3 regions of the Variovorax sp. ISS6 genome follow, and region 1 is predicted to be linked to each of the others. Evidence: riboswitches for the same ligand, from Rfam matches in the RefSeq annotation. Region 1 holds a riboswitch; each other region holds the start of a gene.
The links. A riboswitch is a leader RNA that binds a small molecule or an ion and turns the genes downstream of it on or off. The one in region 1 is predicted to bind cobalamin.

Region 1 (3,270 bases):
GAGGCCGCGGCGGCGCTGATCCAGTGGCTCACCGCGTCGACGAACGGCGACGAGATCGTGGCGCTGCACGAGCGCGAGCGGCTGCCCGAGAACCTGCGTTCGCTGGGCGGCGTGTGGTGCGGCTTTCTCGCGCTGCGCTTCGACGCGATCGACAACGGCTGGCTGGTGCTCGCGCGCAAGGAGCAGGTCGAGACCATCAGCTGGGGCGGCAAGCCCGAGAAGCACTACGTGAGCGGCCCGCTCGGCCCCCGGCTCACGCCGCGCGGCTCCTTCGACGTCTGGAAAGAGACGGTGCGCGACACCAGCGTGCCCTGGGGCACCAACGACCTCGACTTCGCGCGCCAGTTGCGCGACGAGCTGATCCGCGCCAGCGCGGCGCGGCTGGCCGACACCTACAAGGCCCGCACCGAGCTGCTGGCCGTGCTCGGCCACGACCTGCGCGATCCGCTGCAGTCGATCACGATGGCGGCCAAGCTGCTCGAGCGCAGCCTGCCCGACGGCAGCAACGCCGGCGCGCGGCTGGGCCAGCGCATCCAGACATCGAGCAGCCGCATGGCGCGGCTGATCGGCCAGGTGCTCGATGCCTCGCGCCTGCAAAGCGGCATGGGCCTGCAGGTGGTGCCGGCGCAGATCGACCTGGCACGGCTGCTGGAAGACGCGGTCGACGAGTCGCGCACCGCCTACCCCGGCTCGCAGCTCGAGCTGGAGGCGCCCAGCACGCTGCCCGTGCTGGCCGACCCCGACCGCATGGCGCAGCTGGTCGGCAACCTCGTGAGCAATGCGCGCCACCACGGCCTGCCCGGCGAGGCGGTGCGCATCCGGCTCGAGCAGGCCGAAGGGCACGTGGTGTTCAGCGTGGCCAACCGCGCGCCGCCGATCGATGCCGCGCTGGTGCCCGACCTGTTCAGCGCCTTCAAGCGGCGCAGCGTGCCCAACGAGCGCAACAAGGGCGGACTGGGCCTAGGGCTGCACATCGCGCAGGCCATCGTGCGCTCGCACCGCGGCAGCCTCGGCTATGCGCACGACGACGGCTACGTGGTGTTCACCGTGCGGCTGCCACAGACGCCCACGCCCGCCCCCGCGGCCTGAGCTTTTCGCGCCGGGCGGCGCAAGACCCGCTCCTATAATCCGCCCCGCCGGCCGATGCAAACGAAAGCATCACCCAAGCCGGCACGCGCGAAGGTGCGCCGGTTGCAGGACCGGCGTTAAACGGGAAGCAGGTGACGAGCCCTCCAGGGCCCCAGTCCTGCGCTGCCCCCGCAACGGTCGGCGGATTCGCGATTCTCACGGTCGATGCCCTCGCGGGCATCGTCAGTCACTGTGCCCCGGCATGGGAAGGCGAGGATCGCGGCAACGGCGCATCTCCCTGATGCACCGCGGCGCTCCGCAAGCCCGGATACCGGCCTTCGCCTCGTTCGGTCGCTGCGGGAGTGCAGGCAAGCCGTATCGGTCACGCGTGGGCGCGGGGCCGGTCGCTGGCGGGTCCCCTCGGCGTCCGGTTGTTCTCATGGCCCGCGGGAGCGCGGGCTCGAAGGAAACCCTCGTGCGCAACATCTCCCGGCGCGGCCGCGTCAGACCCCACCAAGCCCTCATCGGATCCGGCGTCATGCTGCTCGCCTCGGTCGCTTCGGCGCAGGACGCCGAAGGCTCGCTGCCGCCCACCACCGTCAGCGACCGCAAGACCATCTCCACCGCCACGCGCCAGGAAGCCGACACGCTGCGCCTGCCCTTCGCCACCTATTCGGTCGAACGCGCGCAGCTCGACGCGGTGGGCGCCGTCACGCTCGAGGACACGCTGCGCAGCGTGCCGGGCCTGCAGTACGGCACGCAGGGCAACTACTACTCGCGCTTCGAGACCCGCGGCCTGCGCGACACGCAGGACGTGCTGGTGCTGATGGACGGCGTGCCGCTGCGCCTGCTGCAGGGCAATGCAGACATCACGCTGATCGCGCCCGACCTGGTGGACCGGCTCGAGTTCATCAAGGGCCCGGCCTCGGCGCTCTACGGCAAGAACGCGATCGGCGGCGTGGCGCAGTTCTTCATGAAGCCCGAGCGCGCGGGCGGCAGCCTCACGGCCACCGTCGGCAGCTACGGCCGCCTCGACGGCAGCCTGCGCTACCGCTGGGACTTCGAGCGCGGCAACCTCTATGTGGGCGTGGCCAACAGCGACTACAACGGCTTCCAGCGCGATGCCGGCCGCGCGCAGTCGGCCCTGCTGGTCGGCGGCGATTTCGCCGTCACGCGCCACTGGACCACCGGCTTCCAGCTCTACGACACACGCGTGCGCGGCGACCGCGGCTCGATCGTGCCGCTGGTCAACGGCAAGCCGATCTTCGGCATCACCTCGCGCGACAACTACGGCATTCCCGACTCCTACGTCACGGGCGACTACCAGTCGTTCTCGTGGAAGAACCGCTTCGAGCTCGGCGCCGGCTGGTCGATCAACCACCTGAGCAGCTTCGCGCGCTACAACCGCTTCTTCGCCGGCGGCATCACCATCGTTCCGCCGCCCGCGGCCGTGAGCAAGGGCTATTCCGAGAGCTACACCGCCGACCGCGGCGTCTACCACGAGCTCGCCGCCACGCACCTGATGGCGGGCAAGGGCTGGAGCAACGAGTTCCAGGCCGGCTTCAACCTCGAGCGCGGCTGGCAGGGCCTCGACTCGCCGAGCTTCAGCAACGCGCCCACCTACCGCGGGCCGTTCTACGACATCCCCGTGAGCAACGTGCGCAACGATCCGCGCGGCGTGCGCGGCAGCATCACCTCCTCGCGCTTCGACCAGGAGGTGCGCAGCGTCTACCTGCAGGACCGCTTCGAGTACGGCCCGGTCGGCTTCACGCTGGGCGTGCGCCACGACCGCTTCGAGCAGACCCTCGGCCGCACGGGCACGCAGGTGATCTCGGCGCAGGAAGGCAGCCACACCAGCCCGCGCGCCGGCGTGGACTGGCTGTTCCTGCAGGGCGATGCCTCCTCGCACGCCGTGTTCGCGAACTGGAGCGAAGGCTTCCGGCCGCAGGCGGTGGCGCTCAACACGCGCGGCGGCGTGGTGGTGCCCGACATCCTGCGGCCCGAGATCACGCGCAGCAAGGAAGTGGGCCTGAAGGGCCGCGCGGCGGACGACCGCTGGAGCTATCAGGTCAGCCTGTTCGAGGCCGAGAAGATCGACGGCCAGCGCTCCTACCGCAACGGCCCCGACTCCTTCGTCTTCAGCAACGCGACCTCGCGCACCAAGGGCATCGAAACCCAGTGGCAGTTCCAGCTCTCGCCGCG
Region 2 (3,270 bases), on a different contig from region 1:
GCGAGCCGACGTAGCGCAGGCCGAACTCGGCCTCCCACTGCGGCAGGAAATGCCAGTGCAGGAACAGGTTGGCCGCTGCCTCGGGCACGCCGAACGGCGTGTTGCCGGCGCGCGAGACCAGCCGGCCGCTCACGGCCTCGTTGAAGTCGTCGTAGCGCGCGCGCAGCCTGGCCGCATTGGCCTCTAGCTGCAGCGTCGGGGTCAGAGCGAGGTCGAGCGTGGCCTCGATGCCCTCGGACGACTGCTTGCCGACCTGCTGCAAGACGCTGGGGTTGTTCTGGTCGCGCGACAGCAGCTTCTTCTTCTCGATGCGGTAGGCGGCCACGGTCCAGGCGCCGCGGTTGTCGGCCAGCTGGCGCTTGTAGCCGACCTCGACCTGGTTGCCGGTGCTGAGGTCGAACGGCGCCTGCGTGGTCGAGGTGCTGATCAGCGAGGTCAGCGGATCGGCCGCATGCGCCAGCTGCGCATAGAAGGACTGCGAGGCATCGGGCGCATACACCGCGCCGATGCGGCCGGTGGCGTACTCGAAGGTCTTCGTGAGGCTGTTGGCCGCGTTGGCCAGGTCGGTGCGCGCCACCTTGGCATGGTCCCAGCGCAGGCTGGCGACCAGCGACCAGCGCTCGTCGAAGGCCAGCTTGTCCTCGGCGAACACGGCGTAGGTGCTGGTGCGGGTCCGGTAGCGCGGCAGGTAGGGCGACGGCGACTGGTAGTAGCCGGGCAGGAAGACGAAGGGGTCGACCACCGAGCGGCCGCCGTAGGGCGAGTCGCTCGAGTTCAGGAAGTCGATGCGGTTCATGTCGAAGCCCACCAGTACCTGGTTCTTCATGCCGAGCAGTTCGTGCCGGAAGGTGGCGTCGGTGCGGTTGCCGACCTGCTCCTGGTCGTGGCCGATCTCGAGGTAGTCGCCGCGCGTCACGCGGCGCGTGGCGGCATTGAAGGTGTAGGTCTCGCTGTTGCGCCAGTGGCGCTGGCTCGCGAGCCGGTAGAGCTGGTTGTGCACGGTGACGGCATCGCTGGGCGTCCACAGCGCGTCGAGGCGCGTCCACTTGTCGTCGTACTTGAGCTCGGCGTCGTCGACGTTGTAGTTCTGGCGCAGGGTCCGGCCGTCGAGGCGCCCGTCGATCAGCGGCACGCCCTGGTAGCGCTGCGGCGACTGGCGGCCCTCGTCGTGCGACAGGGTGAACTGCAGCTCGGGCGAGACGTCCAGGCGCAGCGCGCCACCGACGGCCAGGCTCTCGCCCTCGCCGCGCGCCATGAAGCCGTGGGTGGCGCGGTGGCTGATGTCGAAGCGGTACGAAAGCTTGTCGTTGATCGCGCCGCCGCTGCCGAAGGCGGCCTGGCGCGTGGCGTCGGAGCCGTAGCTCAGCAGCGCCTCGTTGTGGATCGGTCCGCGCGTGGGCTTCTTGGGCACCACGTTGATCGCGCCGCCGATCGCGCCTTCGCCATACATGACCGAGGCCGCGCCGCGCAGCACCTCGATGCGGTCGACCGACCAGGTGTCGAACGGGAAGGTGACGGTGCCCGCGCCCGCGAACAGCCGCGTGCCGTCGAACAGCTGCATCACCGAGCCATGGCCCGAGAAGCCGCGTGCGGCCATCGAGGTGCTGCCGTTGCCCGGCGAGGGCGCGCCGGTGATGCCGGTGGCGCGGGTGGCGGCCTCGATGACGGAGACGTCGCCGCGCGCGCGGATGGTCTCGCCGGTCAGCACCTCGATGCTGGCGGTCGTCTCGAGCGGCGTGAGGCCGAGGCGGCTGCCGGTCTGCGTGGGCTCGGCGAGCGACAGCGCGCCCTGGGCGCCGGCCTCGACCTGCACCGGCGGCAGGCTGGTGGCGGCCTGCTGCGCGAAGCCGCTGCCGGCCCCGAAGGCCAGGCCGATGGCGGCGGACATGCCGCCGAGGCGGCGGGTGGCCGGGCGACCCCGGTGGCGGTGCGGGCGGCGGCCGGCCGCGCCCCTGCGATCGCCTGGCGGCGATGCGTGATCCATGTGACTTCTCCTCCGGCCCGCGTCCCCGCAGGCTCTCTGACCGAACGTGGACGCGGCGGGAGGTCGATCGATGGCCGGGACCGGCGGCGGGTAAAGCGAGCGCTTCGCCGGCCGGCGGCCCGGACACGCACTCCCGCAGCGTCCGAGGCGGTGACGAAGGCCGGTATCCGGGCTCGCGGAGCGCAGCGGCGCGCAGTCGATACTGCAGCGCCGTTGCGGAAGCCCTCGCCTTCCCACGCCTTGGGGGCGCAGTGGCTGCCGATGCCCTGGGGGCATGGCGTGAGGACGTCCAGATCCGCTGACCGTTGCGGGGGCAGCGCAGGAATGGAGGCGTCGATCCGTGAACCGGCGCGTCGCACCTGCTTCCCGTTTAACCCCTTGGCCATGGCATGCATGGCTGGCGGGGCACCTTCGAACCGTGGTGCCGGTGCGTCCTTCCTTCCTCGGAAGAATGGCCGCACCGAACGGCGGGAATTATAGGGAGCGGGTGCGCGCGGGCTCGTCGGGCGTGCGGGTGTCCTGCGCCCGGCCGGGGCCTTCGGTGCCGAACAGCCGGCGCAGCACGCTGACGCCGGCCACCAGCGCGTTCGAATAGCTGGTGTGCGGCTCGATGGCCGCCTCGAGCGGCAGGTAGGAATGCACCGCGCCCTCGCCCGCGGCATCGTCGACCGCCTCCATCAGCACCCAGTAGAACTCGCCGGGCTCCAGCTCGTGGACGGTCAGCGCGAGGTTGCGGGGCGACGGCGACAGGGTGGCGGGGATGGTGTTCACGCGAAGCTCTGGAAGGTGGGCGTTGGCGATGATGGGGGCGCGCCGCCGGGATCGTGGACACGCCCTGTCACAACGCGCGTGTACTCGATCACGTTCACCGCCGGCGAAAACCCTGTGGGCTTCCTGCGACGGGCGTTGGCGCCCACCGTTCCCAGCTCCCGGGCTTCTCCTACATGCGAGCGCCGGTGCGCGGCCTAGTTTCGAAGCGGATCAGCAGCCAGCCAAGACACACAGGAGGCCCCCATGAAGCAGTTCAGCCTGGAATCGCGGATGACATCGAGCATCGGCGGCGCGTTCTATCCCACCGGCTACTCGATGGTGATGTTCCCGAGCGCGGAGGACGCCGACCGGATCGGCCGCCAGCTCATCGAACAGGGCGTGAGCGGCGACGACGTCTACCTGCTGCCGCCCGCCACCGTGCTGGCCGAGATCACCCCGACCGTGAAGGAGGCCGACAACCCCCTGCCCTCGGCCGGCACCGACGGCGCGACCGTTCGCGCCTACACCAAGCTCGC
Region 3 (3,270 bases), on a different contig from region 1:
CGTTGAGCTGCAACGAGTGCGGGCCCTGCACGAAGCCGTAGCCGAGCGAGACCGCGTCCTGCGAGCGCTTGCGCGCCAGGCCCTTGTCGGTGCTGCTGGTGGGGGCGTTCTCGAGCCGGTCCTCGCGGCGTTCGAGCGCGGCCGTCACCAGGTGCGGACCGAAGCGCAGTTCGTTCTGGAACAGGTAGCCGCGCAGCCGGGTCTCGGTGCGGTAGTACGAGGGCATGGTGCTGTAGACCGACTGCGAATCGGTCACCTGCAGCCGGGTGCTGTAGACCTCGTTCCATTGCGCCGACCAGGTCAGGCCGGCGGTGCGCAGCCGGTTGCGGCTCTGGTCGTCGAGGTAGTAGGCCGGCGGCTTGCTGCCGGACTTGGCGGCGTCGTAGTGCGCCTTGGTATCGCTCGACAGCGCGGTGGCCTCGAGCCGCTGGCCGGGCGCGATCTGCCAGCCCAGGCGCACGTTGCCCGAGGTGGTGTTGTAGCCGTCGCGGTCGGGGCTGGTGAAGCCGTCCTTGGGCAGCGTGCGCTTCTCGAGCGGCTGGATGTTGAAGCCGCGGCTTTCCTCGTGCGCCACGCCGAACGAATAGTCGAAGGCGTTGGCCTTGCCGCTGATCGCCGCCTCGGTGCGGAACAGGCCGTGGCTGCCGACACCCACGCCGATCGAGGGCGACACCCCCTCCTCGCCGCGCTTGGTGAACAGCTGGATCACGCCGCCGATGGCGTCGGAGCCGTAGACCGCGGCGGCCGGGCCGCGCAAGACCTCGATGCGGTCGATCTGCGCCAGCGGGATGCTCTCCCAGGCCGCGCCGCCGGTGGCCTGCGAGTCCACGCGCACGCCGTCGATGTAGACGGCGGTGAAGCGCGTCTCGGCGCCGCGGATGTAGACGCTGGTCGAGTTGCCGACGCCGCCGTTGCGCACGATCTGGATGCCGGCCTGGCGCGCGAGCACGTCGGCCACGCCGGTGGAACCGCTGCGCTCGATGGTCTCGCGGTCGATCACCGAGACATCGGCCACCAGGTCCGACAGCGGCTGCGCGGTGCGGTTGGCCGTGACCACGGTCTCGCCGAGCGCGCCGGCCGGAGTCTGGGCCGAGGCCGCCAGCGGCAACTGGGCCAGCAGCAGGCCGCCGAAGGCCGGCACCAGGGCCAGCGGCAGGCCGGCCAGGCGCATGCCGATGCGGGACGCGGGAATGCGAGCGCGCGAACGGCGCGAGAAGGAAACGCAGGAAATCATGGAGTGAGCGAACGAACGTCTATGCCCCTTGCCGGCCTCCCCGCCGGCGCCCGGGGCGCCATTGGTCCGTGCCTGCATCGACGAAGCGAAGAGCATGCGCGAACCGCCTTGTTGGCCGGTATCCGGGCTGGCAGACCGGCCCTCGCCGCCTTCCCAGGCGCCTGTTTCAGGGCGCCCAGTGGCTCGTGTGGAGAGGGTGGCGCCTTGCGGCGCCGTCTGCTTGACCGTTGCGGGGGCAGCGCAGGCGGCTTCGGTGCCGGCGCGCGGCCGGTCCCTTCACTCCTGCTTCCCGTTGAACCGCGGCGCGTGAACCACGCCGCAGGCACCAACGGGCGAGATTCTAGGCGTTGCGCCGCGCGCCTTAAGTCGAAAGTTGCGTGCGCCCGACGCTCGCCGCGTCCCGCGCACTAACATCGACGGGCTATGGGATGCCATCACCACCACCCCGCATGACCCTGCGTTCCTCGCCATTGCTGCGCCTGCGCTCCGCCCTGCAGCGCCTGTTCGGCGTATCGGGCTGGCAATCGATGCTGCTGTGGTCCATCGTCGCCGGCCTGCTCGGCACGCTCGCGACCGAGGGCTTCCGCGCCGCGCTGCGCGGCTTCGAGCACGTCGTGCTCGGCCCCGGCGACAGCCTGGTCGCGATGGCGCGCGCGCTGCCGTGGTGGGCGCGCATCGCCTTCCCCGCCGTGGGCGGCCTCGTGGCCGGCGGCCTGCTCGTGCTCGCGAAGCGCGTGGCGGTGCGCAGTGCCACCTCCAACTACATGGAGGCGATCGTGCTCGGCGACGGCCGCATCCCGGTGGCGCAGACGCTGGTGCGCAGCGCCTCCTCGCTCGTGAGCATCGGCACCGGCGGCTCGATCGGCCGCGAGGGCTCGATGGTGCAGCTCGCCGCGCTGGCCGCCTCGCTGCTGGGCCGGGTGTTCCGCTTCCCGGTCGAGCGGCTGCGCCTGCTCGTGGCCTGCGGCGCGGCGGCCGGCCTCACGGCCGCGTACAACGCGCCGATCGCGGGCGCCTTCTTCGTCGCCGAGATCGTGCTGGGCTCGATCGTGATGGAGAGCGTGGGCCCGATCCTGATCGCGGCGGTGGTCGCCAACATCGTGATGCGCGCCCTGCCCGGCTACCAGCCGCCCTACCAGATGCCGGTGTTCCCCGAGCTGCATGGCGCGGAGATCCCGCTGTTCGCGCTGCTCGGCGTGCTGCTGGGCTTCGCGGCCGCGGGCTTCCTGCGCGCGCTGCAGGGCAGCCGGGCGCTGTTCGCGCGGCTGCCGTTCGCGCTGCCGTGGCGGCTCGCGCTCGGCGGGCTCGCGATGGGGCTGGTGTCGGTGCCCTGGCCCGAGGTCTGGGGCAATGGCTACAGCGTGGTCAACGCGGTGCTGCACACGCCCTGGACCTGGACCCTGATCGCCATGGTGCTCGCGGCCAAGCTGGTCGCCACGCTGGCCACGGCCGGCTCGGGCGCGGTGGGCGGCGTGTTCACGCCGGCGCTGTTCTTCGGCTGCATGGTGGGCGCGCTGTTCGGCCATGCCGCGCAGGCGCTGTGGCCGCATGCGGTGTCGGCCCCCTACGCCTATGCGGTGGTCGGCATGGGCGCCTTTCTCGCGGGGGCCACGCAGGCGCCGCTGATGGCGATCCTCATGATCTTCGAGATGACGCTCAACTACCAGGTGATGCTGCCGCTGATGCTGGCCGGCGTGATCGCCTATTTCGTCGCGCGCTCGGCCAACGCCGGCTCGATGTACGAGATCACGCTGCGCCGGCGCGAGCAGCAGGACGAGCAGCTGCGGCTGCGCTCGCTGCACATCCGCGACCTGGTGCAGCCGGCGCAGACGGTGGTCGGCCCCGAGGCCGATCGCGAGGCGATGAGCCGGCTGTTCCTGCAGCACCCGGTGAAGTACCTCTACGTGGTCGATGCGAACCAGCGCTACCTCGGCGTGGTGCCCCTCTCGGCGCTCGGCACGGCCGCGGCCGAGGTGCGCGCGGCGGACCTGCTGTCGCAGGCCATCGCGCCGATCACCGCCGACACCAGCCTGGGC

Region 2: another riboswitch for cobalamin. It lies ahead of AC1HIL_RS15835 (TonB-dependent receptor); the one in region 1 lies ahead of AC1HIL_RS35540 (TonB-dependent siderophore receptor).
Region 3: another riboswitch for cobalamin. It lies ahead of AC1HIL_RS21870 (TonB-dependent receptor domain-containing protein); the one in region 1 lies ahead of AC1HIL_RS35540 (TonB-dependent siderophore receptor).

The regions. Positions count from the first base shown of each region.
Region 1 covers NZ_JAWRZC010000002.1:844,287-847,556, forward strand. Annotated here, with positions in the region: gene AC1HIL_RS35535 (ATP-binding protein) at 1-1,089, shown strand, start outside; cobalamin riboswitch at 1,164-1,422, shown strand; gene AC1HIL_RS35540 (TonB-dependent siderophore receptor) at 1,607-3,270, shown strand, end outside.
Region 2 covers NZ_JAWRZC010000001.1:3,442,119-3,445,388, reverse strand. Annotated here, with positions in the region: gene AC1HIL_RS15835 (TonB-dependent receptor) at 1-1,888, opposite strand, end outside; cobalamin riboswitch at 2,126-2,411, opposite strand; gene AC1HIL_RS15830 (hypothetical protein) at 2,459-2,755, opposite strand; gene AC1HIL_RS15825 (hypothetical protein) at 2,999-3,270, shown strand, end outside.
Region 3 covers NZ_JAWRZC010000001.1:4,708,354-4,711,623, forward strand. Annotated here, with positions in the region: gene AC1HIL_RS21870 (TonB-dependent receptor domain-containing protein) at 1-1,234, opposite strand, end outside; cobalamin riboswitch at 1,331-1,578, opposite strand; gene AC1HIL_RS21875 (ClcB-like voltage-gated chloride channel protein) at 1,684-3,270, shown strand, end outside.